DNA from 4 places in the Streptomyces sp. NPDC059828 genome. Region 2 is predicted to be linked to each of the others. Evidence: riboswitches for the same ligand, from Rfam matches in the RefSeq annotation. Region 2 holds a riboswitch; each other region holds the start of a gene.
What was found. A riboswitch is a leader RNA that binds a small molecule or an ion and turns the genes downstream of it on or off. The one in region 2 is predicted to bind cobalamin.
Positions count from the first base shown of each region.

Region 1: another riboswitch for cobalamin. It lies ahead of ACFV6V_RS12690 (cobalamin biosynthesis protein); the one in region 2 lies ahead of ACFV6V_RS27845 (ribonucleoside-diphosphate reductase subunit alpha).
Region 3: another riboswitch for cobalamin. It lies ahead of metE (5-methyltetrahydropteroyltriglutamate--homocysteine S-methyltransferase); the one in region 2 lies ahead of ACFV6V_RS27845 (ribonucleoside-diphosphate reductase subunit alpha).
Region 4: another riboswitch for cobalamin. It lies ahead of ACFV6V_RS29625 (CbtB domain-containing protein); the one in region 2 lies ahead of ACFV6V_RS27845 (ribonucleoside-diphosphate reductase subunit alpha).

Region 1 covers NZ_JBHWIW010000016.1:70,024-77,179, reverse strand. The annotation lists gene ACFV6V_RS12710 (alpha/beta hydrolase) at 1-902, opposite strand, end outside; gene ACFV6V_RS12705 (class II aldolase/adducin family protein) at 1,025-1,720, opposite strand; gene ACFV6V_RS12700 (anion permease) at 1,904-3,145, shown strand; gene ACFV6V_RS12695 (hypothetical protein) at 3,163-3,384, shown strand; cobalamin riboswitch at 3,544-3,694, shown strand; gene ACFV6V_RS12690 (cobalamin biosynthesis protein) at 3,723-4,754, shown strand; gene ACFV6V_RS12685 (cobyric acid synthase) at 4,751-6,259, shown strand; gene ACFV6V_RS12680 (putative cobaltochelatase) at 6,372-7,156, shown strand, end outside.
Region 2 covers NZ_JBHWIW010000060.1:22,195-29,350, reverse strand. The annotation lists gene ACFV6V_RS27845 (ribonucleoside-diphosphate reductase subunit alpha) at 1-1,754, opposite strand, end outside; cobalamin riboswitch at 1,884-2,080, opposite strand; gene ACFV6V_RS27840 (GNAT family N-acetyltransferase) at 2,163-2,666, opposite strand; gene mctP (monocarboxylate uptake permease MctP) at 2,764-4,389, opposite strand; gene ACFV6V_RS27830 (DUF3311 domain-containing protein) at 4,386-4,685, opposite strand; gene ACFV6V_RS27825 (GntR family transcriptional regulator) at 4,903-5,670, opposite strand; gene ACFV6V_RS27820 (extracellular solute-binding protein) at 5,909-7,156, shown strand, end outside.
Region 3 covers NZ_JBHWIW010000027.1:46,231-53,386, reverse strand. The annotation lists gene ACFV6V_RS18055 (FecCD family ABC transporter permease) at 1-459, opposite strand, end outside; gene ACFV6V_RS18050 (ABC transporter substrate-binding protein) at 462-1,526, opposite strand; gene ACFV6V_RS18045 (sigma-70 family RNA polymerase sigma factor) at 1,673-2,296, opposite strand; gene ACFV6V_RS18040 (hypothetical protein) at 2,458-3,117, opposite strand; cobalamin riboswitch at 3,494-3,641, shown strand; gene metE (5-methyltetrahydropteroyltriglutamate--homocysteine S-methyltransferase) at 3,835-6,147, shown strand; gene ACFV6V_RS18030 (ABC transporter ATP-binding protein) at 6,341-7,156, shown strand, end outside.
Region 4 covers NZ_JBHWIW010000074.1:659-7,814, forward strand. The annotation lists gene ACFV6V_RS29610 (sulfatase) at 1-1,333, opposite strand, end outside; gene ACFV6V_RS29615 (DUF1775 domain-containing protein) at 1,366-2,133, shown strand; gene ACFV6V_RS29620 (histidine phosphatase family protein) at 2,175-2,750, opposite strand; cobalamin riboswitch at 2,867-3,036, shown strand; gene ACFV6V_RS29625 (CbtB domain-containing protein) at 3,076-3,303, shown strand; gene ACFV6V_RS29630 (CbtA family protein) at 3,335-4,126, shown strand; gene ACFV6V_RS29635 (alpha/beta fold hydrolase) at 4,257-4,904, opposite strand; gene ACFV6V_RS29640 (response regulator) at 5,141-5,866, shown strand; gene ACFV6V_RS29645 (sensor histidine kinase) at 5,881-7,029, shown strand.

The DNA.
Region 1 (7,156 bases), on a different contig from region 2:
CGGTCACCGTGCAGTCCGGTGCGCCCCTGGGCGGCGCGCACTGCCAGGGGGAGCAGCATGGACGGGGTGTGGCGGGCGGCGGCGAGGGCGCGCAGTGTGGCTTCCCAGTCGAGCACCGGGGAGTCCAGCACGAGCCCGGCGATCCGGTCCCGTGCGGCCGAGTTGGCCGCGGCATGCAGGGCCATCGCGGCTCCGACGGACCAGCCGTGCACGATCACGCGTTCGGCGCCGCCGCGGACCGCGTACCGGATGGCCGCGTCGAGATCGCGCCACTCGGAGTCGCCGAGATGGCAGAGGCCGTCGGGAGAGCGGGGTGCTCCGGGGTCGCCGCGGTAGGCGATCGCCAGTACCGGCACGCGCCGCCCGGCCAGGAACGGCATCAGGTTCAGGACGTGTTCGCGGGTGGCGCCCAGACCGTGCACGGCGATGATCCATGTGGCGCGGGGCCCGGGGACGAACCAGGCGGGCAGGGGCCCCAGTTCGCCGTGGACCTCCACGTCCTCGTGGTCGATCCCGAGGGCGCTGCTCGGCGTGCCGCTGTGCAGCCGAGGGGTGAAGCGGACCTTGTTGCCGATGTCGAGGCCGCCGTGGCCCACGCTCTCCAGCCGGCGGACGACGGTGTCCGCGGCGTGGGGAACGTCCTCGAGCACCGGGCCGACGACGGCGTGGACACCCTGGCCGGTGAGTCCGTACAGGCCGGGGCGGAGCGAGGCCAGGCTGCGGGTGAGGGTGATCCGGCCCGGCCCGGTCGCGTGCACGGTGAGCCGGGGCTCGCCGGGCAGGGGGCGTTCGGGCGTGGCCTTGAGTGCCGCGTCGCTCGCGTACCGGCCCGCGGCGAACGCGGCAGCTCCAAGACCGAGCAGGGTGGTGACGGCCGCTGCCGTCGCTTTAGCCGGGCGCACCGTTCCAGTGTGGTGACGTCCTCGCCAGGCTGCCAGTGGGCGCGCCACCAAGGGTGATGCGCAGGGCGCTGATCTCAGCCGCCGGGCGCCGGTTTCTCGTGCACGACCACGTATCGAACGGTTCAGCCCGGCTGGCCGTAGGTGCGGAGCTTCTCACGCACCTCGTCGACCTGGGCCCGCGAGAGGAGGTTCGGCTCCCGGCCGGGCACGGAGCTCGCGGTGAGCCAGACCCGGCACATCCACTCCAGCTGCGCGGTGCGGTCGTACGCCTGGTCGAGCGTGGCGCCGTAGGCGACGGTGCCGTGGTTCTGGAGCAGGCAGCCCGTGCGGTCCGCGAGGGCGTCGAGCATCCGGGCCGCGAGTTCCTCGGTGCCGTAGCGGGCGTACGGGGCGACGCGGACGGGTCCGCCGAGGACGGCCGCCATGTAGTGGATCAGCGGCAGCTCGGTGACCAGTGTCGATACGGCGGTGGCATGGACCGCGTGGGTGTGCACGACAGCGGCGGCGTCCGTGGCGCGGTAGATCTCCAGGTGCATCGGCAGTTCGCTGGTGGGGACCAGGTCACCCAGTACGCGGCGTCCGTCCGGAGCGACACCGACGGCGTCCTGCGGCCCGAGCCGGTCGTAGGGCACCCCACTGGGCGTGACCAGGATCACATCCCCGGCCTCGGTGGGCACCCGTACGGAGACATTGCCCGAAGTGCCGACCACGAGTCCGTCCGCCACGGTCCTGCGGGCGGCGGCCACAAGGTCCATCCACGCCCGCGCGACCGGCTCGTGCTGCCCGTCGTACCGTTCGTCCTGCTGCCGCCGACTCATGGGCTGATCATGCCAGGCACCCGGCCGCGGACTCCGCGCTTCGGCCCGCGCAAGCACCTTCTCCGCCAAGCGGAATGGCCATACCCTTCTGGAGTCACTCATGAGCCGTGCTGAGTTCATCTTCCGTTCACTCAGCTTGCTTACGTTCGGCTGGCCACTGACGTCCAATAGAAGCCTGGGTAAATGGAACACATCACGCTTCTCCTCGGGATCGTGATCATCACCGCTCTCGTGTTCGATTTCACGAACGGTTTCCACGACACAGCCAACGCGATGGCCACAACCATCTCGACCGGGGCACTCAGACCGAAGACGGCGGTGGCCATGTCGGCCGCGCTGAATCTCGTCGGCGCCTTCCTGTCCGTCGAGGTCGCCAAGACGATCTCCGGCGGGCTCATCAAGGAAGAGGGCATCCGCACAGAAGTGATCTTCGCCGCGCTCGTCGGCGCGATCCTGTGGAACCTGCTCACCTGGCTGCTCGGCCTGCCGTCCAGCTCGTCGCACGCCCTGTTCGGCGGTCTCATAGGCGCCGCCGTGATGTCCGCGGGCTTCTCGGCCGTGAACGGCGGGACGATCGTCACCAAGGTGCTGATCCCGGCCGTCGCCGCGCCGCTGGTCGCCGGTCTCGCCGCGTTCCTCGCGACGAGGCTGACGTACAAGATCGGCAACGGTGCCGACGACAAGGCCACGTCCAAGGGCTACCGGGCGGGTCAGATCGCCTCGGCCGGCCTCGTCTCCCTCGCGCACGGCACCAACGACGCGCAGAAGACCATGGGCGTCATCACCCTGGCCCTGGTCACGGGCGGCGTGCTCGCCCCCGGCTCCAACCCCCCGATGTGGGTCATCGTCTCCGCGGGTCTGGCGATCGCGCTCGGCACGTACCTGGGCGGCTGGCGCATCATCCGCACCATGGGCAGGGGACTGACCGACCTCCAGCCGCAGCAGGGCTTCACCGCCCAGACCAGCGCCGCGACGGTCATTCTGGCCTCCTCGAACCTGGGCTTCTCGCTCTCCACCACCCAGTCGTGCTCCGGTGCCGTGATGGGCGCGGGGCTCGGCCGCAAGGGCGGTGTGGTCCGCTGGTCCACCGCGACCCGGATGTTCGTCGCCTGGGGCCTCACCCTCCCCGCGGCCGGTCTGGTCGGTGCCGCCGCGGAATTCCTGACCAGCCAGGGCGCCTGGGGCACCGCCACCGTCGCCGTACTGCTCGTCGCGGGCTCGGCCGCCATCTGGGCGCTGTCGCGCCGCAAGCCGGTCGATCACACGAACGTCACCGCCGACGAGATCACCGAGGCTCCGGGTGTGGTCACCACCGCCATCGCGGCCGTGACCCCGCCGCCCACCGTGGCCGCGGCCGAGGAGCTGAAGGCCACCATCCCGGCTCCCGCCAGTGAGTCCGCTCCCGCGCCCACCGCCACGGTGTAAGGAAGAAACGAATCAGCATGAAGATCGACTGGGCAGCTCTGGGCTCCGTCTTCGGTGTGAGCCTCATCGTGACCGTCGCCCTGGTGGGCCTGTTCACCCTGGGCATCGTGGGCCTCTCCAAGCAGGAGGCGGCAGCCGCGCAGGGGGGCTCCGCCGGCCTGGCCCGCACCGGCGCGTACGCCTGCTTCGCCCTGTGCGCCGCCGCCGTGGCATACGGGATCTATCTGATCGTCTCCTGACGATCGGCGGCACGGCAGCCGACAGAACAACGCATGGGAGCCGGACACCCCCGAGGGGGTGTCCGGCTCCCGCTCTCTGCGCACCCCCCACACACACCGCGGTGTGGGCCTGCGCACACTGTCCCGTCGCAGGTCAAAGGTGAGTTGACGGGTGTTCGCGGCCCATGGTGGACTTCCGGGGCCACTTACGGCGGCAGAAGAGGAAGCCGGTGCGAATCCGGCGCGGTCCCGCCACTGTCACCGGGCGCACCCCCTCCACCAGGGCGCTCCCCGAAGCCAGGAACTCTCTCCCGCCGGATCACGTCGAGCCAGGGCGCGGACCCTGAGTGAGGACGAACATGCCTGCCGAGCAGCGGGCGCCGGGGGGACTCGTCCCTGCTGTCGCTGTCCCTGCCATCACGTTCGCTTACGGCGCCACGGCCGGACTCGTCGGCGACCTGCTCTTCGGCGATCCCCGCCGAGGGCATCCGGTCGCCGCCTTCGGCAGGGCCGCCGCCGCCGTCGAGCGCGGACTCTGGCGCGACCACCGCGGCTGGGGTGCCCTGCACACGGCGCTGTGCGCCGGGGGCGCGATCGCCGCGGGTGCGCTGGGCACCGCTTCCGTACGCCGGTCCCGTACCGCGTCCCTGGCCCTGACCGCCGCCGCCACCTGGGCCGTCGTGGGTGGTACCACCCTCGGCAGGGAGGCGAGGGCGATCGGCGGGGCCCTCGCGGTCGGTGACATCGAGACCGCCCGTGAGCGCCTCCCCCATCTCTGCGGCCGTGACCCCCAGGCACTGGACGGCCCCGGGATCGCCCGCGCCGTCGTGGAGTCCGTCGCCGAGAACACCTCGGACGCCGTGGTCGGCGCGCTGGTGTGGGGCGCGGTGGCGGGCGTGCCCGGTCTCGTGGGCTTCCGTGCCGTGAACACCCTGGACGCCATGGTGGGCCACAAGTCGCCCCGCTACCGGCGGTACGGCTGGGCATCGGCTCGCCTCGACGATGTGGCGGGCTGGCCGGGCGCCCGGCTCACCGCCGGCCTCGCCGTACTCGCCGGCGGCGACCCCCGAGGTGCCGTACGGGCCTGGCGTGCGGACGCGGCGAAGCATCCCAGTCCCAACGCGGGTCCGGTGGAGGCGTCGTTCGCGGGTGCGCTCGGGGTACGTCTCGGGGGGACGCTCTCGTACGGCGGGCGCACCGAGGAACGGCCCGTGCTCAACGGACAGGGCCGGGCCGTCGAGGTGGCGGACATCGAGCGCGCGGTACGGCTGTCGCGCCGGGTGGGCGTGCTGGCGCTCGCGGCATGCGCGGGCGCACGGCTCGCCTGCACGGCGGCGACGGCGATGCGGGGCAGGAACGGCATGAGAGACATGAGGGGGAGGCGGAAGTGAGCGGCGGAGGACTGCTGGTCGCCGGCACCACGTCGGACGCGGGCAAGAGCGTCGTCACGGCGGGGATCTGCCGGTGGCTGGTGCGCCAGGGTGTGAAGGTCGCCCCCTTCAAGGGGCAGAACATGTCGCTCAACTCCTTCGTCACCCGCGAGGGTGCCGAGATCGGCCGGGCGCAGGCCATGCAGGCCCAGGCGGCGCGCGTGGAACCAACGGCGCTGATGAACCCGGTGCTGCTCAAGCCGGGCAGTGACCGCTCCAGCCAGGTGGTACTGATGGGCAAGCCGGTGGGCGAGCTGAGCGCACGCGGCTACCACGGCGGCAGACAGCAGACGCTGTTCGAGCCGGTGGTGGAATGCCTGGAGAAGCTGCGGAGCACCTACGACGCCGTGATCTGCGAGGGCGCCGGCAGCCCCGCCGAGATCAATCTGCGCCGCACCGACATCGTCAACATGGGCATCGCACGGGCCGCCCGCCTTCCCGTGGTGGTGGTCGGGGACATCGACCGGGGCGGGGTCTTCGCGCAGTTCTTCGGGACGACCGCGCTGCTCGCGCCCGAGGACCAGGAGCTGGTCGCGGGCTATCTGGTCAACAAGTTCCGCGGCGACGTGACGCTGCTGGAGCCGGGGCTCGAGATGCTGCACGGGCTGACCGGACGGCGGACGTTCGGTGTGCTGCCCTACGCCCACGGCCTCGGCATCGATGAGGAGGACGGGCTGCGGGTCTCGCTGCGGGGCGCCGTACGCGAGTCGGTGACCGCCGCGCCGCTGGGCGATGACGTGCTTCGGGTCGCGGTGTGCGCCGTGCCGCTGATGTCCAACTTCACCGATGTGGACGCGCTGGCGGCCGAGCCGGGCGTGATCGTGCGGTTCGTGGACCGCGCCGAGGAGCTTGCCGACGCGGACCTGGTGGTCGTGCCCGGCACCCGCGGCACCGTGAAGGCGCTCGCCTGGCTGCGTGAGCGCGGGCTCGCGGACGCGATCGCGCGGCGGGCCGCCGAGGGCAGGCCCGTGCTGGGGATCTGCGGCGGTTTCCAGGCCCTCGGCGAGCACATCGAGGACGAGGTGGAGTCACGCGCGGGCGAGGTCGACGCACTCGGACTGCTGCCGGTGCGCGTGCGGTTCGCGCGGGAGAAGACCCTGGCCCGGCCGGTGGGCGAAGCGCTCGGCGAGCGGGTCGAGGGCTACGAGATCCACCATGGCGTCGCCGAGGTGCTGGGCGGCGAGCCCTTCCTGGACGGCTGCCGGGTCGGTGCCGTCTGGGGCACCCACTGGCATGGCTCGCTGGAGAGCGACGGCTTCCGGCGGGCGTTCCTCCGGGAGGTCGCCGCGGCGGCCGGACGCCGGTTCGTACCGGCGCCGGACACCAGCTTCGGTCTGCTGCGCGAGGAACAGCTCGACCGCCTCGGCGATCTGATCGAGGAACACGCCGACACCGCCGCCCTGCTCGAACTGATCGAGCGCGGCGCCCCCGCGGGCCTGCCCTTCGTCCCTCCGGGGGCACCATGAGGCGGGCGGCCCCGGACTCCGTCCGCGCCAAGGCCAACGACCGCGTCCACGTGCCGAATCGGCTCGACCGGAAACAGCGGGAGCAACGAGAGCAACGGGAGGACCGGAACGTATGAGTGGTGCCGTGCACTACCCCTTCACCGCGATCGTCGGCATGGACGATCTACGCCTGGGACTGCTGCTGAACGCGGTCTCACCCGCTGTCGGCGGGGTCCTCGTACGCGGCGAGAAGGGCACCGCCAAGTCCACCGCCGTGCGCGCCCTCGCCGCGCTGATGCCGGATGTGGAGGTCGTCGCGGGCTGCCGCTTCTCCTGCGCGCCCGGCGCACCCGACCCCGGTTGCCCGGACGGCCCGCACGAGGACACGCCGGGCACCGCCCGCCCGACCCGCATGGTGGAGCTGCCCGTCGGCGCGTCCGAGGACCGGCTGGTCGGTGCGCTCGACATCGAGCGGGCGCTCGCGGACGGCGTCAAGGCCTTCGAGCCCGGTCTGCTGGCCGACGCGCACCGCGGGGTGCTCTATGTCGACGAGGTCAATCTGCTCCATGACCACCTGGTGGACCTGCTGCTGGACGCGGCGGCGATGGGTGCCTCGTACGTGGAGCGCGAAGGCGTCTCCGTACGCCATGCCGCGCGCTTCCTGCTCGTCGGGACCATGAACCCCGAAGAGGGCGAGCTGCGGCCCCAGTTGCTCGACCGCTTCGGGCTCACGGTGGAGGTCGCCGCCTCGCGCGAGCCGGAACAGCGGGTGGAGGTCGTACGGCGCAGGCTGGCGTACGACGACGACCCGGCCGGTTTCGCCGCGCGCTGGGCGGACGAGGAGGCGGCGCTGCGCGCGCGGATCGTGGCCGCGCGGGCCCTGCTGCCGTCCGTCGTGCTCGCAGACGCGGCGCTGCG
Region 2 (7,156 bases):
GCCCAGCGCTCGGGCCAGTTGAGCTCGACCCCGTAGTGGTCCGGGTGCAGCACACCGCGTGCCGTGCGGGTCTGCTCCCAGGCGGGCAGCGGGCCGCTGCGCTCGGCGAGGTCGCAGGACGCCTCGTACGCCGCCAGCATGATCCGCTCGGCGATCCGGGTCGACAGCGCCTTCGCCTCGGCGGAGTCGAAGGGCAGCCGCAGCTTGAAGAAGACGTCCTGGAGGCCCATCGCCCCCAGGCCCACCGGGCGCCACTTCGCGTTGGAGCGGCCGGCCTGCTCGGTCGGGTAGAAGTTGATGTCCACGACCCGGTCGAGGAAGGTCACGGCCGTACGGACGGTCTCGTCCAGCCGCTCCCAGTCGATGGAGCCCTCGGGGGTGACGAACGCGCCCAGGTTGACCGAGCCGAGGTTGCAGACGGCCGTCTCGCCGTCGTTCGTGACCTCGATGATCTCGGTGCAGAGGTTCGAGGAGTGGACGACGGTGCCGGGCTCCGCGGTCTGGTTCGCCGTGCGGTTCGAGGCGTCCTTGAACGTCATCCAGCCGTTGCCGGTCTGGGCGAGCGTGCGCATCATCCGGCCGTACAGGTCTCGGGCGGGGATCGTCTTGCGGGCGAGCCCCGCCTCCTCCGCCTTGCGGTAGGCGGCGTCGAACTCGGCGCCCCACAGGTCGACCAGCCCGGGCACGTCCACCGGAGAGAACAGCGACCACTCGGCGTCGGCGTTCACCCGGCGCATGAACTCGTCCGGGATCCAGTGCGCCAGGTTGAGGTTGTGCGTACGCCGCGCTTCCTCACCCGTGTTGTCGCGCAGCTCCAGGAACTCCTCGATGTCCGCGTGCCAGGTCTCCAGGTAGACGCAGGCCGCACCCTTGCGCCGGCCCCCCTGGTTGACGGCGGCGACCGAGGAGTCCAGGGTGCGCAGGAACGGCACGATGCCGTTGGAGTGTCCGTTGGTGCCGCGGATCAGCGAACCGCGGGAGCGGATGCGGGAGTACGAAAGACCGATACCGCCCGCGTGCTTCGACAGCCGCGCCACCTGGTGGTAGCGGTCGTAGATCGAGTCCAGCTCGTCCAGCGGCGAGTCCAGCAGGTAGCAGGACGACATCTGGGGGTGCCGGGTGCCGGAGTTGAAGAGCGTCGGCGACGACGGCAGATAGTCCAGCCGGCTCATCAGCCCGTACAGCGCGGCGACTTCGTCCACCGCGCGCGCGGACCCGTCCTCGGCGAGACCGCAGGCGACCCGCAGCATGAACTGCTGCGGGGTCTCGACCACTTTGCGGGTGATCGGGTGGCGCAGCAGATAGCGGCTGTAGAGGGTGCGGAGTCCGAAGTAGCCGAAGCGGTCGTCGGCGGCCGGGTCGATGAGAGCGTCGAGACGGGCGGCATGCTCCTGGACGAAAGCGGCCGTACGGTCCGCGATCAGCCCCTCGAGATGACCGACGGCGACGGAGGAGGCGAAGCCGCTGGCCCCCTGCGAGGCCGCCTCGTCGGCGATGGTGATGCTGAGCAGCCGGGCCGCGAGCCGGGAGTACGCCGGGTCCTCGGCGATCAGCCCCGCGGCCGCCTCCGTGGCCAGCTCCCGCAGTTCGGCTTCGTCCGAACCGGCGTGGCGTCCCCGGAGCGCGGCGGCGGCGACCCTGCCGGGGTCGGTGTCGGGGAGGTCCGCGGTGAGGTCGGTCAGGATCCGCAGCAGCGCGGTTCCTGGCCCATCGGCGAGCTGCGTTGAAGCAGGGTCTGGGGGCGCGATGGTCACGGGGTGCTCTCCCTCACTCGGCTCGGGGCCGGCGGGGAAGTGGCGTGCGGGCGTGTGTCTGGGCAGCACAACGCTCCGCGTCCACCAGCCTGATCCGCGAGGCCCGGACGTCTCGGAACCCGGACCGGATGGACCGGGTGCGTTGCCGACAGGTCCTCGGACTCGTGGGTGTGCGCTCACTCCCGTGCACGCACGCACGGATACGCCGCGCGGGCATGCCTCATGGGTACGCGAAAGGAACGAATGCAGACCGACTCACCGTTGCGGGACAGTTCCGGATTTCCACCGGATTCCCCTGCTGCGGCAACGGAGTCGAGCATACATGTAGGGGCGCGGCGTTGCCGCGCCCCCCACATGTTGTGTCGCGGTGGTGTCGCGTCTCCCCTCGGGCGAGCCGGGGTTCAGCCCTCAGAGCTCAAGGGCGTACGTCAGCAGAGGGTCCAGGCCGGCGATCGGCACCCAGTCCCGTGCGGGCGTCCGTACGAAGCCCAGACGCTCGTATATGCGGTGGGCCGCGCGCATCTGCTGATCGGTCGACAGCACCAGTCGGCGGCAGCCTTCGATGCCCCGGGCCCGCTCGACGCACGCTATGACGAGAGCCTCGCCGATACCCCGTTTCCGGGCTTCGGTGGCGACGACCAGCATCCTGAACTCGGCCTCGTCATCGCCCGCGATATTGGCGTAGGGCTTCGCTCCCGCCGTGAACGCCACTCCGCCGAGCAGGCGCCCCGAGCCGTCCACGGCGACGAGCACCTCGGCCTGTGCGGCTCTCGCTGCCGTGTCCCGCAGCACGGGGAGATAGGGGTCCTGCTCCCCGAAGGCCAGCAGTCCGTCCCCGAGATAGGTCTGTGCGGTGAGCTCGCCGAGGGCGTCGTACTCCTGCGGCTCCACCTGTCGGATGATCACGTCCATCCCGGCAGTCTGCCGCACACGGGGGAATGCCACACCGGGACAGCGGCGCCTGGCCGCTGTCCCGGAGGGAGGAAGCGGCCAGGCGGTGTCCGGTGTGTCAGTGGGTCGCGGCGGTCAGCTTCGGGGCCTCCGTCTCGACTCCGGGGTCTCCCGCGTCCGCCGTGTAGTCCTCGGGGGACGTCTCGTCGACACCGTCCGGAGCGTTCGTGGCCCGCAGCACGAAGGTGAGGACCACCGTCACCAGCACATTGAGCACAAACGCCGTCAGACCGATGTAGCCGATCTCGCCGATGCCCGGGATCTCGGTGGACGAGCCGCCGAAGTGCTTCTGGGTCGGGCTCGCGACACCGTACGCCGCCGCCGTGCCGTAGATCATTCCGACGGCCCAGCCGGCGAGCAGTGCCCAGCGGTGGAACCAGCGGGTGAACAGCCCGCCGACCAGGGCCGGGAAGGTCTGAAGGATCCAGATGCCGCCCAGGAGCTGGAAGTTGATGGCGACCGTCTTGTCCATGGTGAGGACGAAGGCCAGCGCGCCCACCTTCACCAGCAGCGACACCAGCTTCGAGACCTTGGTCTCCTGCTCCGGTGTCGCGTCCGGCTTCAGGAAGTCCTTGTAGATGTTTCGCGTGAACAGATTCGCCGCCGCGATCGACATGATCGCGGCCGGCACCAGTGCGCCGATACCGATGGCGGCGAAGGCCACCCCCGCGAACCAGTCGGGGAACATGTTCTCGAACAGCTGCGGAATCGCGAGCTGGCCGTTGGTCACCTTGACCCCGGCAGCGATCGCCATGAACCCGAGCAGGGCGAGCAGCCCCAGCATCAGCGAGTAGAGCGGCAGTATGGTCGTGTTGCGCCGGATCACGTCACGGCTGCGCGAGGACAGCGTCGCGGTGATCGAGTGCGGATACATGAACAGCGCCAGCGCGGAACCGAGTGCCAGCGTGGCGTAGCCCCATTGACCCATCTCACCGGGCACCAGGGCCCCGAAGGGCTTGTCGGTCTTCGGGTTGGTCTGGGACAGAGCGTCGCCCGCCTTGGCGAAGATCGCGTCGAAACCACCCAGTTTGATGGGGATGTAGATGATGGCGACGGCGATCACCAGATAGATGAGCGTGTCCTTCACGAAGGCGATCAGCGCGGGCGCCCGCAGCCCGGACGAGTAGGTGTACGCCGCGAGCACGCCGAAGGCGATCAGCAGCGGGAGGTCCTTGACGAACCAGTGGGTGTTCTCACCGCCGCCCACGCCCATCACGTCCAGTACGGCCTGGATACCGACGAGTTGCAGAGCGATGTACGGCATCGTCGCGAGGATGCCGGTGACCGCCACCGCCAGTGAGAGGCCCTTGGAGCCGAACCGCCCGCGGACGAAGTCCGATGTCGTCACATAGCCGTGCCGGTGCGAGACCGACCACAGGCGGGGCAGGAACGTGAAGATCAGCGGGTAGACGAGGATGGTGTACGGCACTGCGAAGAAGCCCGCGGCGCCCGCCGCGTAGATGGCCGCGGGTACGGCGACGAAGGTGTACGCGGTGTAGAGGTCGCCGCCGAGCAGGAACCACGTCACCCACGTACCGAACGAGCGTCCGCCCAGACCCCATTCGTCCAGGCTGTTCTCGTTCGCCGCCCTGCGCCATCGTGAGGCCAGGAAGCCCATGACCGTGACGGCCAGGAAGAAGAAGACGAAGACGGCGAGTGCGACGCCGTTCACACCGTCGTTCACCGCGACGCCCCTTCCTGCTCGCTGCGGTCGGCGCGCTGGGCGGGCAGGTCGTGCCGAGCCCGCCTCGCGCGCTGGTCGCGCTGCCAGAGCTGGTACGCGATCAGCGTCAGCGCGGTCGAGATGACCACCCAGAGCATCTGGTACCAGTAGAAGAAGGGGATCCCGGCGAACGCGGGGTCGGTCTTCGCGTACGAACCGACCCAGAGCATCGCGACGAACGGTGCGATCAGGCACAGGGCCACGACCACCCGCACCGGCGTGACGGCCGGTCTGCTCCCCGCGGGTACTTCGGACATGAGCGACTCCGTTCCCTCGGTTGCCTTGCTGGTCAGCTGAATCGCTCAGCTGCTGTAGCGCGCAGGAAATCTAGGGGATGACTTCGCGTGTGGGAACCCTGCGTTCCGGATATCGGACAGGCAATCGGCGGGCGGTCGGCGCAGCCGCCGAGCGGCCGGAACCGACCGCTCAGCGCCCGAAACCGACCGCTCGTCGCGGCGGGGTGGGCTCGGGGCGTCAGTCCGACTCGGGGCGCTTGAGCCGCGCCACGAACTTGTAGCGGTCGCCGCGGTACACCGACCGCACCCATTCGACCGGTTCGCCGTTCCTGTCCAGCGAGTGCCGCGACAGCATCAGCATCGGCAGGCCCACATCCGTGCCCAGCAACCCCGCCTCGCGCGGAGTGGCCAGCGAGGTCTCGATGGTCTCCTCGGCCTCGGCCAGATGGACGTCGTACACCTCGGCGAGCGCCGTGTAGAGCGAGGTGTACTTCACCAGTGACCTGCGAAGGGCCGGAAAGCGCTTCGCCGACAGATGCGTCGTCTCGATCGCCATCGGCTCGCCGCTCGCCAGCCGCAGCCGCTCGATCCGCAGCACCCGCCCGCCCGGTGCGATGTCGAGCAGTCCGGCGAGCGTGTCATCGGCGGTGACATAGCCGAGGTCCAGCAGCTGGGACGTGGGTTCGAGGCCCTGCGCCTTCATGTCCTCGGTGTACGAGGTGAGCTGGAGGGCCTGGGAGACCTTGGGCTTGGCGACGAACGTCCCCTTGCCCTGGATGCGTTCGAGGCGTCCCTCGACCACCAGCTCCTGGAGGGCCTGGCGCACGGTGGTGCGCGAGGTGTCGAACTCGGCGGCGAGGGTGCGCTCGGGCGGTACGGGCGTGCCGGGCGGCATCGTCTCCGTCATGTCGAGCAAGTGCTTCTTGAGGCGGTAGTACTTGGGCACGCGGGCCGACCGGGTCGTCGTCCCGTTCTCGGTCTCCGTGCCGCCCCCGTCCATGGCCATGGCCCGCCTTCCCGACTCGTGTGCTGCTGCCGTCACCGGCTCCTCCGTTGGTTGCGGATCACATGGTGGCACGGTCCGGTCACGGGTCGTCGCCCTCCCTCAGGTGTCGGTCCGGTAACGGACGCGACAGCCCTCCTTATACACCCTTGACACCCCTAAAGGTCTAGGCCAAGCTCCGCTTACTGGTCTAAACCAATATGGGCCATGTGGGGGTTGCAGCATCCCTGAGGAGGGTGGCGTGAAGCGCAAGCTCATCGCGGCGGTCGGCGTCGCGGGCATGGTGGTCGGCATAGCCGCGTGTGGCTCCGGCAGCGACAAGGGCGGGGACAAGGCCGGCGCCGACGCCAAGGAACTCACCGTCTGGCTGACCGTCGACGCCCAGAACAACTGGCCGGAGCTGGTCAAGGCGGCCGACGACGCGGTCGTCAAGAAGCACCCCGGCCTCACCATCAAGCACGAGTACTACGGCTGGCCCGACAAGAACACCAAGCTCGACGCCGTCCTCGCCACCGACAAGGCCCCCGACGTGGTCGAGATGGGCAACACCGAGATGCTCGGCTACGTGGTCAAGGGTGCGTTCGCCGAGGTCGACCCCCAGCAGTTCGAGCAGTCGGACGCCTGGCTCGACGGACTCAAGGAGTCCGTCGGCTACGAGGGCAAGACCTACGGCGTGCCGTACTACGCCGGCGGCCGCGTGGGCAACTGGCGCAAGGACGTGGCCGCCGAGGCCGGAGTGAAGGCTCCGCCCAGGACGTACACGGAGCTGACCGCCGCCCTGGACCGGATCCAGGCCAAGAAGGGTCCCAAGTTCAGCGCCTGGTACCAGCCTTCGCCGGACTGGTACGCCGCGATGTCCTTCGTCTACGACGCGGGCGGGGCGATCGCGAAGAAGGAGGGCGACCAGTGGAAGGCCCGACTCTCCTCACCCGAGTCGCTCAAGGGCCTCAACGAGTACAAGAAGGTGCTCGACACCTACATGAAGGCCGACAAGACCAAGGACGAGTCGGACCGCTACATCGTGTACGGCCAGGGCAACGCCGGGATGATCTTCGGCGCGGCCTGGGAGGGCGCGACCGCCGAGGACCCGAAGAACGACAAGACCGGCAAGCTCAAGGGCAACCTTCAGAACTTCGTGATGCCGGGACCGTCCGGCAGTAACCTTCCCGTCTTCCTCGGCGGTTCCGACCTCGCCATCCCGGTCAAGTCACGGGCACAGGCCCTGGCCGCCGAGTGGATCAACGCCTTCACCGGAGCCCAGGGGCAGAAGGGCCTGGTCGCCAAGGGCAATCTGCCCAACAACAAGACCGACCTGGCCCCGCTGAAGAGCGACCCGAAGACGGCGGTTCCGGCCACCGCGGCCGAGTCCAGCTGGTTCGTCCCGATGGCACCGGGCTGGGGCCAGGTCGAGAAGGCCCAGATCCTCAAGACGATGCTCCAGGAGATCGGCACCGGCAAGAAGTCGGTCGAGGAGGCCGCCAAGGCCGCG
Region 3 (7,156 bases), on a different contig from region 2:
CCCGGCGAACGCGGCACCGGACAGGCCAAGACCCAGCGCACCGCCCGCACCGGCGCCCAGCACGATCGCGGCGACCGCGCCCAAGGATGCTCCGTTGGAGATCCCCAGTAGATACGGGTCGGCGAGTGGGTTGCGTACCAGGGCCTGCACCGCCGTGCCGACCAGGCCGAGACCCGCGCCGATGAGCGCGGCGAGCAGGGCACGGGGCACCCGCAGCTGCCAGACGATCAGGTCACTCGTGCCGGGTCGCGGGGCCTCGCCGGTGAGGTGCCTGCCCACGGCACCCCACACTTCGGCGGGCGGGATGGATGTCGACCCCCAGGAGACCGCCGCCGTCAGCGCCGCCAGCAGTGCGACACCGATGCCGATCGCGAGCACCCGGGCGGGCACGCCGCGGGACTCCCCCGGAGCCGCGGAAACGGCCGCCTTTCTGCGGGACCTGGACAGCGTGTCCAGCACGGCTACCTGACCTTCCCGGGGTGGATGGTCCTGGCGATCTCCTGCACGACGGCGGCGTTCTCCACCCCCGCGATGGTGGTGCGCTCCGAGCCGATACGCAGGAAGCGGCCCTCCTTCACGGCCTTCAGACCGCCGGTGACGGGGTTGCCCTCCAGCCACTTCCGCGCCTCGTCGAAGGCCTTGGCGTTGGCCGCGTCGCTGCCCCGGTTCCGTACCCCGAGCTGGATCCAGTCCGGGTTCTTGGCCACCACGTCCTCCCAGCTCACCTGCTTGAAGTCGCCGTCGCAGTCGGCGAACACGTTGCGGGCCCCGGCCAGGGTGATCACGGCGTGGGCGACCTGGCGGTTGCACACGGCCATCGGCTGCTTGGTGCCCGCGTCGAAGTCGAAGAAGAAGTACGTCGGCCTGGCCGCCTCCGCCGTACCGCCGACCGCCTTCCGTACGCCGTCCACCTTCTCCCGCATGCCGGCGACGAGTTCCTTCGCCTTCGCGCTCGTACCGGTGACGGCCCCGAGTGCGGTGATGTCCTCCTCGACCGCGGCGAGGTCCTTCAGGGGGCCCTTGCTCTGCGCCGCGCACGCCGTGGACTTCAGGAAGACGTGCTTGATCCCGGCCGCCTTGAACTCCTCCGCGGTCGGCGCGTCGCCCATCCCGCCGCCGCCCATGTTGCCCATGGCGGCGAAGGTGTCGATGTACAGGTCGGCTCCGGAACCGAGGAGCTTCTCCTTCGGGATGACGGTCTCGCCGAGCACCGGAACCTCCTGCGCCATGGCGTCCAGCCCGGCCGGAAGAGTTCCCCTGCCGGGCGGGAATCCGGTGCCGGCCACCTTGTCGCCGGCGCCCAGACGGAGCAGCAGTTCCAGACTGGACGCGTTACTGGTGACGATCTTCTTCGGGGTGGCGTCGAAGGTGGTCTCGGCACCCATGCAGTCGGTGACGGTCACCGGCGCCCCGCCGGCGGAGGCGCCCGAGCCCTTGTCCCCCTTTTCGTCGGTTCCCCCGCCACATCCCGCCGCGAGGAGTCCGAGCAGGGCGACCGCCGTACCGCACCACACACGAGAACGCATTCAACTCTCCAGAACTGTTCGGCACAGGGGCAGCACATCGCCCCCGGTCCACAAGTCGGGTCGAGCACGGTGTGAGTTCCCGTACCGGTGTACGGATTCCGGCACGTGCCCGGGACACGCGCCGGAACCCGGCCCGGGCACGGCCTTCAGGCCACCAGCGCGGACGCGGTCACCGGCTCCTCGGCCTGCTCGATCAGCTCCATCAGCGTCGCCCGGGCACGCGCCACGCGGGACCGCACCGTGCCGATCGGACAGCCGCTCAGCTCCGCGGCCTCCGCATAAGGCAGCCCCAGCATCTGGGTGAGCACGAAAGCCTCCCTGCGTTCGGGCGGCAGTGCCGCCAGCAGTTCGAGCAGCGCCACCCCGTCGTCGAAGCCCGGCAGATCGCGGGGCTGGGCGAGTTCGACCGTGAGCTGCCAGTCCGGTACGTCGTGCAGCCGGGGCCTGGCGGCCGCGTACCGATAGCTGTCGATCACCGCGCGCCGGGCGATGGACAGCAGCCAGGCACGGGCCGACGACCGGCCCTCGAAACGGTGCAGACTGCCGAGCGCGCGCAGGAACGTGTCCTGGACGAGGTCGTCGGCCGACTGCGGATCACCGCACAAGTGGGCGACATAGCGCAGTACGTCGCGGTGCAGGGCACGGACGAACCGCTCCACGGCGTCGGCGTCACCGCCGCGGGCGGCGAGCGCCCAGGAGGTGATCGACTCGTCGGCCGGATTCACCTTGTCCGTCGTGTCCCATGAAGCGGGCAGGGCGGAAGAGATCACCTGGTGTCCTTCTCGGGTCGTCCGGAACCAGGACCGGGGTGCACAGCGGGCGCAGCAGAGCCCTGGTGCCGGCGTGTGGGGGCCGGCCGCTCCCCACGCGCTCGCGGGTCTGCGGCCGGTGCCCGAGGGGCACTTGGACCGCCTCGGGATTCCGGCTGTCGTCAGGCGACAGCGGACCCCACGGGCGGCCCTCGGGAGACGATGACGTGGACCAGGGGAAGCAGCCGCGACACAGGCGACGGGCGGCCGCGGCCACGCGGCCGCGGCCGGTGCTGAGGCGCCGGCAGCGCGAGCAGGAGCCGCAACGGCGCGGTCAGCCACCCGGCGACCGCGCGGAGGATCCGGAAGGCGGCTCGCTCTCCATGGGCGAGCCAGAGTCCGGTGAAGAGCGCCGCCAGCAGGTGCGCGGCGAGCATGCCGAGCGACCACGAGTCGCCGGCCATCACGTCCGGGAAGCCCGAGTGGCCCATGTCGTTGTAGCCGGGCCCCATGCCGGCGGACACCATGTGGTGCCCGGGGTGCTCCGGATGCGCGGAGTGATCGATGTGTTCCGCATGCTCAGGGTTCAGGGACTGCACGAGCGAGAATCCCGAGTGCAGCGCCGCCTGTGCGGCGACCACCACGGCCACCACAACGCCGCGTCCCCGCTCCCGGCCCGCCAGGCACCAGCCCAGCCCACCGGTCGCGCCGAGCCCTCCGACCAGCGTCCACCACGGGACGGACTCCCCGGACATCATGACGTGGCCGAGGGCGGCGAGCACCACGCATACGGCCGCGAACACCGCGGCCCGTAGCGTGCGTGAACACCACCCAGCAGTCATGGCGTCTCATCCTCGCATCCTGGGTCGGCGTCCCGGCAGACCGCCTTGCCGCACGCACGTGTCGGCTCCCCACCACCGTGACCGGCCCACACGTCCAACGGTGAGGGAATGCGGCGGAAGTGATGGAGAATCAGCGGTGGGACACCCCTGCCGCACCCTACGATGCGTCTGCCCCGGGCCATGCGCCGGGGCACACAACCGCATTGCATGCGCACCAGGGGGAAGCCGGTGCGAATCCGGCCCTGCCGTGCTCCGCCCCGCCGCCCGGATTCCCGTCGCGCATCCGAATTCCGGACAGAGCGCTCCGCAGCCGCCTGCCGCCCCGTAGGGTGGCCCCTGCAGCTGGTTCGCCCCGCCCTCCAGGCGGGAGGCGTCGTAAGAGGGAACCCGGTGGGAATCCGGGACTGCCCCGCAGCGGTGAGCGGGAACGACCGCCGTCATACGCACTGGACCCGCCAGGGTCTGGGAAGCGACGGCCAGTAGGTGTCCTCCCCATGAGGACGTGCCCGCGAGTCCGAAGACCTGCCCGCTGCCCGCGCGCGAACAGCCCGCACGCGGACATCCGGTGACCTCGTGGGTGGGTCGGCGCATATATCGGACGGCCGGACACCCGCGCGGCACCGCGCGCGGACCCGCACCCGTCCGGTTCTCCGCCCTTCGCACCTGCCCGCGTTCCGTCCCGGGACCTCAGGGAACCATCTCGCGAAGGAGATTTCCGTGACCACCGAATCCGCGGCAGCACGGGCCACCGTGCACGGATACCCGCGCCAGGGACAGCAGCGCGAACTCAAGAAGGCGATCGAGGGCTACTGGAGGGGCCGTGTCACCGCGGACTCCCTCAAGGCCACGGCAGGGGATCTGCGCCGGACGCACTGGCGCCAGCTCGCCGATGCCGGTGTCCATGAGGTCCCGACCGGGGACTTCTCGTACTACGACCACGTGCTCGACACCACCGTCATGGTCGGCGCGATCCCCGAACGCCACCGCGCGGCCGTCGCCGCCGACGCCCTGGACCGCTACTTCGCCATGGCCCGCGGCACCCAGGAGGTGGCGCCGCTGGAGATGACCAAGTGGTTCGACACCAACTACCACTACCTGGTGCCGGAGCTCGGACCCGACACCGTGTTCGCCGCCGACTCGACCAAGCAGGTCGCGGAGCTGAAGGAGGCGCTGGCGCTCGGGCTTTCCGCCCGTCCGGTGCTCGTCGGCCCCGTCACCTACCTGCTGCTCGCCAAGCCCGCACCCGGCGTCGCCGCGGGATTCGACCCGCTCACGCTGCTCGACCGGCTGCTGCCCGTGTACGCCGAGGTGCTCGCCGACCTGCGGGCGGCGGGTGCCGAGTGGGTGCAACTCGACGAGCCCGCCCTCGTCCAGGACCGGACGCCCGCCGAGCTGGGCGCCGCCGAGCGCGCCTGCCGCGCGCTCGGTGTGCTCACCGACCGGCCGAAGCTGCTCGTCGCCGGCTACTTCGACCGACTCGGCGACGCCCTGCCGGTGCTGGCCAAGGCCCCGGTCGAGGGCCTCGCCATCGACTTCACGGAGGCCGCCGCCGCCAACCTCGACGCCCTCGCGGCCGTCGGCGGGCTGCCGGGCAAGCGGCTGGTCGCCGGGGTCGTCAACGGCCGCAACATCTGGGTCAACGACCTGGAGAAGTCCCTGGCCACCCTCGGCACCCTGCTGGGGCTGGCGGACCGGGTCGACGTGGCCGCGTCGTGCTCCCTGCTGCATGTGCCGCTCGACGCGGCCTCCGAACACGACATCGAACCCCAGATCCTGCGCTGGCTGTCCTTCGCCAGGCAGAAGACCGCCGAAGTCGTCACACTCGCCCGGGGCCTGACCCACGGCACCGAGGCGATCGCCCCCAGCCTCGCCGCCAACCGGGCCGACCTGGCTTCCCGAGCCGCCTCCCCGCTCACTCACGACGCCGCCGTCCGGGCTCGTACCAGCACCGTCACGGACTCCGACGCCCGCCGCTCCCAGCCGTACGCCGAGCGGACCACCGCGCAACGTACCCGCCTCGCACTGCCGTTGCTCCCCACCACCACCGTCGGTTCGTTCCCCCAGACGACCGAACTGCGCACCGCGCGCGCCGATCTGAAGGCAGCCAGGATCGGCACGGCCGGATACGAGGAGCGCGTCAGGAACGAGATCCGGGAGGTGGTCGCCTTCCAGGAGAAGACCGGTCTTGACGTGCTGGTGCACGGCGAGGCCGAACGCAACGACATGGTCCAGTACTTCGCCGAGCAGCTCACCGGATATCTCGCCACCCAGCACGGCTGGGTCCAGTCCTACGGCACCCGGTACGTGCGCCCGCCGATCCTCGCCGGTGACATCTCACGCCCCGAACCGATGACGGTGCGCTGGACCGCGTACGCCCAGTCCCTGACCTCACGCCCCGTCAAGGGCATGCTCACCGGCCCGGTGACCATGCTCGCCTGGTCCTTCGTACGCGACGACCAGCCCCTCCCCGACACCGCCCGCCAGGTCGCCCTCGCCCTGCGCGACGAGGTCGCCGACCTGGAAGCCGCCGGAACCCCCGTGATCCAGGTGGACGAACCCGCCCTGCGGGAGACCCTGCCGCTGCGCGCGGCCGATCGCGCCGCGTACCTGGAGTGGGCCACGGAGGCCTTCCGGCTCACCACGTGCGGGGTGCGCCCCGACACGCAGATCCACACCCACATGTGCTACGCCGAGTTCGGGGACATCGTCGAGGCCATCGACGACCTCGACGCCGATGTGATCAGCCTCGAGGCGGCCCGCTCCCATATGCAGGTCGCCCGGGAGCTGGCCGCTCACGGCTACCCGCGCGACGCCGGCCCCGGTGTGTACGACATCCACTCGCCGCGTGTGCCGAGCGCGGCGGAGACCGCGGAGCTGCTGCGCACCGGGCTCGGAGCCATCCCGGCCGAGCGGCTGTGGGTCAACCCCGACTGCGGGCTGAAGACCCGCGGCTGGCCCGAGACCCGCTCCGCGCTGGAGAACATGGTCGCCGCCGCCCGCGCGGTTCGCCGGGAGGTGTCCGCGCCCTGACGGACTGACCGACGGACCGTCCCGGGCCGGGAGGGCTGGAACAGGCCCTCCCGGGACGGGAAACCCGGAAATTCCTCCCTGCACAGGCCGCCGAAGTGGGACATTCGACCCGGCACTGCCCACCTCGGCGCGTCGTCGTACGTGCCGCCGATGAAGGCGAGGCGATGTGAGGGGACTCTTCGGCCGCGTACGCATGACCGAGGCGAAGATCTCGGACGCCGAGCAGGAGTTGTTCGGCGGGCCACTGCGGTACGACACGGGGTGGGCCGAACACGAGCATTCCTGGCTGGACTTGACGATGGTCACGGCGCTCAAGGCCATGCCTCGTCTGGTGCTGGGCACCTTACGCAGGGCCTGGGGCGCTGACCGGGGCTCGTTACTGGGGGTGGGGGTGAGCGAGGTCGGGCAGGGCATCGTGGCGGCGGGGAACCTGCTCGCGGTGAACGTGGTCATGCATGCCCTGCTGGGGTCCGGGGAGCCCGTGGTGCGGCTGCGTGCCGCGCTGCCCGCACTGGTGGTGATCGCAGCTCTGGCGGTGCTCAACGCGGGTCTCGCGGGCTGGTCCACCTCGCGGGCCGGGCGACTTGAGCCGCTGGTGGAGCGGCTGGCGACCACCGAGTATCTCTCGGCGGCCACCGCGGTGGAGCTGGAGGCGATCGACGATCCGGCGTTCCGCCGCCTCATCGACGTCGCGCAGTACGGCGCGGCATCGGCCCGGCGCATGATCGGGGTCTGTGTCGCCGCGCTCAACGGGATCATCGCCCTGATCGCCACCGCCGGAGTCCTCACCGTGCTGCATCCGGCCCTGCTGCCGATGCTGCTGCTGATCGCCGCGCCACGGGGCTGGGGGGCGATGCGGGTGGCACAGGAGCGATACGTGTCCGTGATGACCTGGGTCGAGCACGTACGGGCCAGCCGGCTCATCGGCAATCTGCTCACCGAACGCACCGCCGCCCAGGAGGTCCGCATCCATGCCGTGGGCCCCTTCCTGCTCGACCGGTACCGGAAC
Region 4 (7,156 bases), on a different contig from region 2:
CGACCGTGCGCCACGCCCCCGTACGCCGGAAGGCGCTGGTGAGGGTCATCCGGTCGCTTGCGGTGAGGCTGCGGTAGCGCTGCTGGTTCTTGATCCACAGGCCCGAGTTGAAGGTGGAGTGGGCCAGCCAGCTCCCGCCGCCGTAGGTCGGCGAGGTGAGGAAGGCGCTGCGCGAGGAGAAGCCAGCCGCGCGCAGCCGCTGCGTACCGTCCGCGAGCACGGCGTCGACCTGCGAGGCCATCGCCGGATCCTGCACGGCGCTGCGGCCGTAGCTCTCGATGAAGGTGAAGATGACGTCCTTGCCGCGCAGCCCGCTCAGCAACTGGTCCGGGGGCGTGGCCCGGAAGGCGTCGACGCGGGACTCCTTGGCGAACTGCTCCTTGTCCTTCAGCCCGGCTCGCACCTGGTGCACCCGCTCCTGGGCGAGATCGGCCGTGGTCCCGGAGGCGAAGGGGAGCCCCACCGACGTCTGCGGACCGAGCAGCGCCAGCACCATCCACAGGGAGCCGAACACGAAGGTGCCCTGGGTGGCCACGGCGCTGTGTCGCACCACCAGGTGGCTCACCCTGACGACCGCCAGGGATATGAGAACCAGCAGGGCGAGTACGAGGAGCACCACCCCGGTCTCGGCGGCGATCGCGCCGGTCCTGCCGACGGAGTCCTCCAGGAACGACTTGGCGTCGTCGAACAGGATCCAGTCCAGCACGAGGTCGAAGGGCCGGTCCAGCACGGAGAAGAACCCCATGTCGAGGAACTTCAGGACCGTCAGCACCCCCAGTACGGCCCCGCCGGCCGCCGCCGTGACGCGCCTCGCCCGCGGGCGGAGGGCCTGGAGGACGAGGAGGAGCGCGGCGCCGAAGAGCCCTTCGACGGGGATGCGGAAGAAGACCCCGGAGGTGAGGTAGCCGGGCTTGTTCGGCACGAGCAGGGCCAGGAACACGAGCGTGGCGGCCAGTGCGGTGGTGGAATGCCTGACGACCCGCGCCGCGCCTGGATGCCGGCCGCGCCACCCGCGTACGGCACCGGGGGTGGGAGCGGCCCCGGCCTCTTCGGCGGAGTCCGGGCCGGATCGCGCTGTGCCGGGTGCGGCGGGCACCTCCGGCTCTGCTCTGGCCTGCCTCGGGAGCCTGACCCGTCTCGGCTGCGCATCTTGCTGCTCTTGCTGCTCTTGCGATTCCTGCTGTTCTTGGCGAGAGCGCGTCCAGGGCGTCACCCGAGGATCCTTCCGTACTGGCCCGGTGAGGCACGACGGCCCGGACCCGGGAAGCCCGGGGTCGCCGTTATCAGTACGGCTCGGCGATCCCATCAGTTCAAGCCGTGGCCCGTGCCCCATGATGGGGCAGCCCAACACTTCGGGAGTCACCCGTGTCTCACAGCACCACCGCCGGCACTACGGCGCGCACCGCGCGCCGTCTCTCCGTCCTCACCGGAGCCGCGTTCGCGGCCTCGCTCGCCTTCGCCGTCCCCGCATCGGCACACGTGGAGGTCGAGGCGGAGGGCGCCGCGGCCCTCGCCGAGAACGTCACGCTGGACTTCAGCGCCGAGTCCGAGTCCGACAGCGCGGGCATCAGCAAGATGGAGGTCATCCTCCCCGAGGGCATCGTCCCGGCCGACATCACCTACAAGGAGGGTCCGGACGGCTGGAAGTTCGCGGCCACACCGCGCGGATACACCGTCTCCGGCCCCGCGGTCGGGGTCGGCGATGACGTCGAGTACTCCGTGACCGTACGGCAGTTGCCCGACGCCAAGTCGCTGGCGTTCAAGACCCTCCAGACATACGGCGACGGGCGGGTCGACCGCTGGATCGAGCTGGAGCAGTCCGGCGGCGGGGACGGCCACGGTCACAGTCATGGGGACGGCAACCCGGCGCCGCTGCTCGCCCTGAAGCCCGCGGCGCCCGGGGCCAAGCCGGTGGCGCCCAGCCCGAGCGCCGCACCGGAGAAGTCCCCGGTGATGGGGACCCCGGCGAGCGAGGCCCCGGCGAAGCGCGCGACCGGGCAGCAGGGACCCGAGCAGGAGCGGGAGAGCGACGGCGGCTCGCCGCCCGCCCCCGCGCTGGTCATCGGTGCGGTGCTGCTGGCCGCCCTCGCCGGTGGTGCTGTGTGGTGGAAGCGCCGGAGTGCCTCTGCCTGACCGCTTCGGCAGTGTGCGGCCTCCCTGTGCCTTTGTGTTGTCTACGGGGAGGCCGTCGCGATCAGCCGCAGATTCCACCGTCCCGCACGGCCGGTGAGGCCGACACCGGACAGCGGTGGCACGTCGATCCGCCAGAACGCGGACAGCGGCGCGCCGAGCGCGTGCACGCTCGCGGCCCGTACGACGGCCGGCTCGACCACGCCCAGCACGCCCCGCCCGGCGTCCTGCGGCAGTTCGTCCAGCCAGGCGCCGATCCGCAGGCACAGCTCCCGCACGGACTCCCCGCCGTGCGGTGCCGCCCCGGGGTCGGTGGTCCATTCCCCGACGGGCTCGGGGCCCACGGCCGCCACCACATCGGCGAGCGAGCGCCCCTGCCAGTCCCCGTAGTCCAGATCGCGGAGTCGGTCGTCGACGGCCGCGTCGAGTCCCAGCGCCTGTACCGTCTGCCCGCACCGTACGGACGGCGCCCTGAGCACCACCGATGCGGCGGGCAGCGCGGCCGCCGCGGCCCTGGCCTCGCGTACGCCCCGTTCGTCGAGTGGTCCGTCACCGAACCGCGCTTCGCCGCGTGCCGAGGGGCCGGCTGCCGCGCACAGCAGTGTCAGCCTGATCGACATTTGGCCGGATTCCTCCCCGTGTTGACTGGCCCGCTCCCGGGCCGTTCCGGATCCTACGGCCGCCCGCGCACCCCGCCCGAGCGCCCCTGTGTGATGAAGATCGCTGGTCAAAGGCCCTATTGGCGGCGGGTTCGCGGACCGATACCCTTCCTCCGAAAGGATGACGGCATACACGGAAGTCCGGTGAGAAACCGGCACGGTCGCGCCACTGTGTGCCAGGCGGTCAAGTCCCTTGCCGGGGACGGGTCCGCCGGGTGAGTCAGACCCGTGATCGTCATCGCGTGCACCACCGAAAGCGGGACGCGTGTTCCCGAGGAGGTCCGGTATGGCCCAGTCCGCCATCACACCCGTCGAAATCCCCGTTTCCCAGCCCGTCGTGGCGAAGCTCCCGGTCCGCGTCGTCGCGCCCTGGGCCGCCTTCTTCGGTCTGCTGATGCTCGTCCTGCTCTACTTCGTCGGTGCCGAACAGGGCGCCTTCTCCGTGTTCTCCGGCGAGGGCGTCCACGAGTGGGTCCACGACGGCCGTCATCTGCTCGGCTTCCCGTGCCACTGATACGCATACGCACGGAACAGGACATCAGCACATGAACTCCGCAACCGTAAGGGCCCTCCTGGTCCGCGGCATGCTCGCGGGCGTGCTCGCCGGGCTGCTCTCGTTCGGACTCGCCTACCTCATCGGTGAACCGCAGGTCGACGCCGCCATCGCCGTCGAGGAGGCGGGCGCGGCTCACCACGGCCACGGCGGTGGCGGTGGCGAGCCGGAAGAGGAACTGGTCAGCCGCGCGGTGCAGTCGACCGCCGGTCTGAGCACGGCCGTTCTGGTCTACGGCACGGCACTCGGCGGCATCACGGCACTGGCGCTCTGCTTCGCGCTCGGCCGCGTGGGGGCCTTCGGCGCACGCGTCACGGCCGCGTTCGTCGCGGCGGGGGGCTTCCTCGCCGTCGCGTTCGTACCGTTCCTCAAGTATCCGGCCAACCCGCCCGCCGTCGGCGACCCGGAGACCCTCAACCAGCGCACCGCGATGTTCTTCCTGATGATCGTGCTCAGCGTGCTGCTGCTGATCGGGGCGGTGCTGGTCGGCAAGAGGCTCGCGCCGCGCTGGGGCAACTGGAACGCGACGATCGCCGCGGGCGCCGCCTTCGCCGTGGCGGTCGGGATCGCACTGGCCTTCCTCCCGGCGGGCGACGCGATCCCGGAGCACTTCCCGGCCGATGTCCTGTGGCAGTTCCGTCTGGCGTCGATCGGCGTCCAGGCCCTGCTGTGGGCCGCGCTCGGACTGATCCTCGGCGAGCTGGCCCAGCGGGTGCTGGAGCCCAAGCCCGCGCAGGCGTCACGGCAGTCGGCGGAGCCGGCCGCTTCGGTGCCCGCGAGCTGAGGCACGCGACACGAATGGACCCCGCCCGGGGGCGCGCTCGGGCGGGGTCCTTCTTTTTGGTCTACCTCTCGGTCTTCTTCCCGGTCCTTTGCTGTGGTCCTTCTTCGTAGTCCTTCTTGGTGATCCTGCTTCAGACCAGGACCCGGGCGGGCCGCCGCGTGAGGTGCGCGGTGAGGAAGGCCCACATCGCGGGTGCCATCCACTGGGCCACGTCCTCCGCGCTGCACAGATCTGCGGTGAAGCTGAGGTTGGCGAGTTTCCCCTGCGGGAGTACGCGGGCCAGCTCCTCGGCCAGGCTCGGCGCGTGCGTGTGTCTGTGCGTGTGTACGCGGCGCCGGTGGTGCCGTTCGCCACCGGGGATGATCAGGGTGGGTACGGAGACGGCGGCCAGTGCCGCCATGCCCCCGAAGGCGCGGGCGATGTCCTCGGGGCCCAGGTCGTCGGGGTTGATGACGACCGTCGCCGCGATGCGCTCGGGATCGTCTGCGGCCGCGCGGAGCGCGATGGCGGCGCCCGTGCCCGTACCGCCGACGGCCGCCTTGCGCAGTCCGAGATGGCCGACGAGCGACGCCACGTCGTCGGCGTCCCGCGCCTCGGCGACTGTCACGGTGTAGCTGTCGGTGAGCCGGCGGGCCAGGGGGAGCAGCCCGCGGTGGTCCGGTCCGCCTGAACTGTGCAGTCCGCCTGAGTCGTGCAGGAGGATCACAGCCGGTCCCATGCCCAGCCGGGTGGCGTGTAGGGGGTGACCGTCACTGCCGCGATAGCTGAACGTCTCCATGCCCTGTCCTCCGGTCCCGCACGGTCGCGCTGTCGGGGAGCCGACACCTCGTGCGTCATATGCTCAAGAGTCAAGGAAGCTGCCCGATACAACCATCCGGCAGTCGTCCGGAACCGCCCCCGCCGGGTGGCGGGCGCGTCCCCGCCGCCCGGCCGGGACAAGCCATCGCGACACCGGCCGGCATGGTACGAAATGGTGCTTATCGGGTAGTGGTCCGACGGGCGAGTGGAGCACACGTGATCCGGGTACTGGTGGTCGACGACGAAGCCCTGATCCGCACGGGCTTCCAGCACATCCTCGACGCGGCCGACGACATCGAGGTCGTCGCGGCCGTCCCCGGTGGCGAAGCGGTCAGGACCGCCGAGGAGCGTCGCCCCGACGTGGTGCTGCTCGACATCCGGATGCCGGACGTGGACGGGCTCACCGTGCTGGCCGCGCTGCGCAAGCTGCCGCAACCGCCCGTGGTCGCCATGCTCACGACCTTCGACATGGACGAGTACGTGGCCACGGCCCTGCGCTCGGGGGCTGCCGGTTTCCTGCTCAAGGACACCGACCCCGAGGCGCTGCCCTATCTGGTGCGGACCCTGGCCGACGGGGGAGCAGTACTGTCCTCCAAGATCACCCGCACGGTCGTGGACCGCTACCTCGAAACCGGCGCGGGCTCCCACGAGAGCGCGGCCCGGGGCTTCGGCCTGCTGACCGAGCGCGAACGTGCCGTGCTCGTGCTCGTCGCCGAGGGGCTCTCCAACGGGGACATCGCCACGCGGATGCATCTGAGCACCGGCACGGTGAAGGACCATGTCAGCGCGATCCTCACCAAGCTGGAGGTGGGCAGCCGGGTCCAGGCCGCCCTGCTCGCCGAGCGGGCCGGGCTGCTCAGGCCGCCGCGCACGGAGGGGCAGAAGGCGGACGGGTCGCGTACGGGGGAGGAGCCGTGCACCCGTAACGAGGAGGCGCCATGATCCCCCGTGGAATCATGCACGGCGCGGTGGTCGACCACACGGTGGCCGAGCACGGCTCGCTGCCGAGACGGCTGCCCACCCCGCTGGTCAATGCCGCCCTGGTCGCGTTCTCGCTGTTCGACGCCTGGATCCAGGTCGGCACCCATGACCCGCTGCTGCTGTCCTTCGCGCTGGTCGCCGCGTTGTCGCTGCTGCTGCGCCACCGGCTGCCGCTGCTCACGTTCATCGTCACGCTGCCCGCCGTCATGGTGTCCGACGCCGTCTTCGCCGCCCTGGTCGCGCTGTACACGCTGGCCTCGCTCACCCGCCACCGGGTCCTGCTGGCGGTCTGCGCGCTGGCCTTCACGGTCTGCGACACCATCAAGTGGCCGTCTGCCTCCATCGACCTGTCCAGCACCCAGAGCCTCGTCGCACTGGGCTACTCGGCGGCCACGGCCGCCGCCCCCGTGTTCCTCGGCCAGCTCGTCCAGACCCGGCGCGATCTTTCCCTCCGGCTCGCCGAGATCTCCGAGGCTCGCGACCACGAGCGCCTGCTGACCGCCCAGAGCATGCTGTCCCAGGAACGCGCTCAGCTCGCCCGCGAGATGCACGACGTGGTCTCCCACCAGGTGAGCCTGATCGCGGTACGGGCCGGAGCGCTCCAGGTGGGCACCCAGGACGCCGAGGTGCGGGATGCGGCCGCCACGATCCGGCGCCTGAGCGTGCAGACACTGGACGAACTGCGGCACATGGTCAGCGTGCTGCGCGCCTCAGGGGGCCGCCCCACGGAGCTCACCCCGCAGCCGTCCGTGGCCGACCTGCGTCGGCTGGTCGACAGCAGCGGTATCGAGGTGGAGCTGTGCACGAATCTGCCCGACGGGCTGCCGGCGACCGTCCAGCGCGCGATCTACCGCACCGTCCAGGAGGCGCTGACCAACGTACGCAAGCACGCGCCCGGTGCCACGGCGACGGTACGCGTCCGCCACGAGGAGGGCGCGGTGCACGTCAGCGTCACCAACACCGCCCCGACCCGGCCCGCCCTCCCGCTGCCCAGCGCGCACTACGGGCTGGTCGGTCTGCGGCAGCGGGCGGCACTGCTCGGCGGCACGGTCACATCGGGCCCGACGGCCGACGGCGGCTACGAACTGCGTCTCGAGCTGCCGGCCAGGGGCGACACGGCGTGACGAGGCGCGTCGGAGGCAGGTTCGGTGCAGGCGCGGCGCGACGAGACGCAGCCCGACGAAGACGCGAAAGCCAGGCGGCGCGAAAGACCAGGCGACCCGAAGCAGGGGGCGCGAAAGCCGAGGGGAC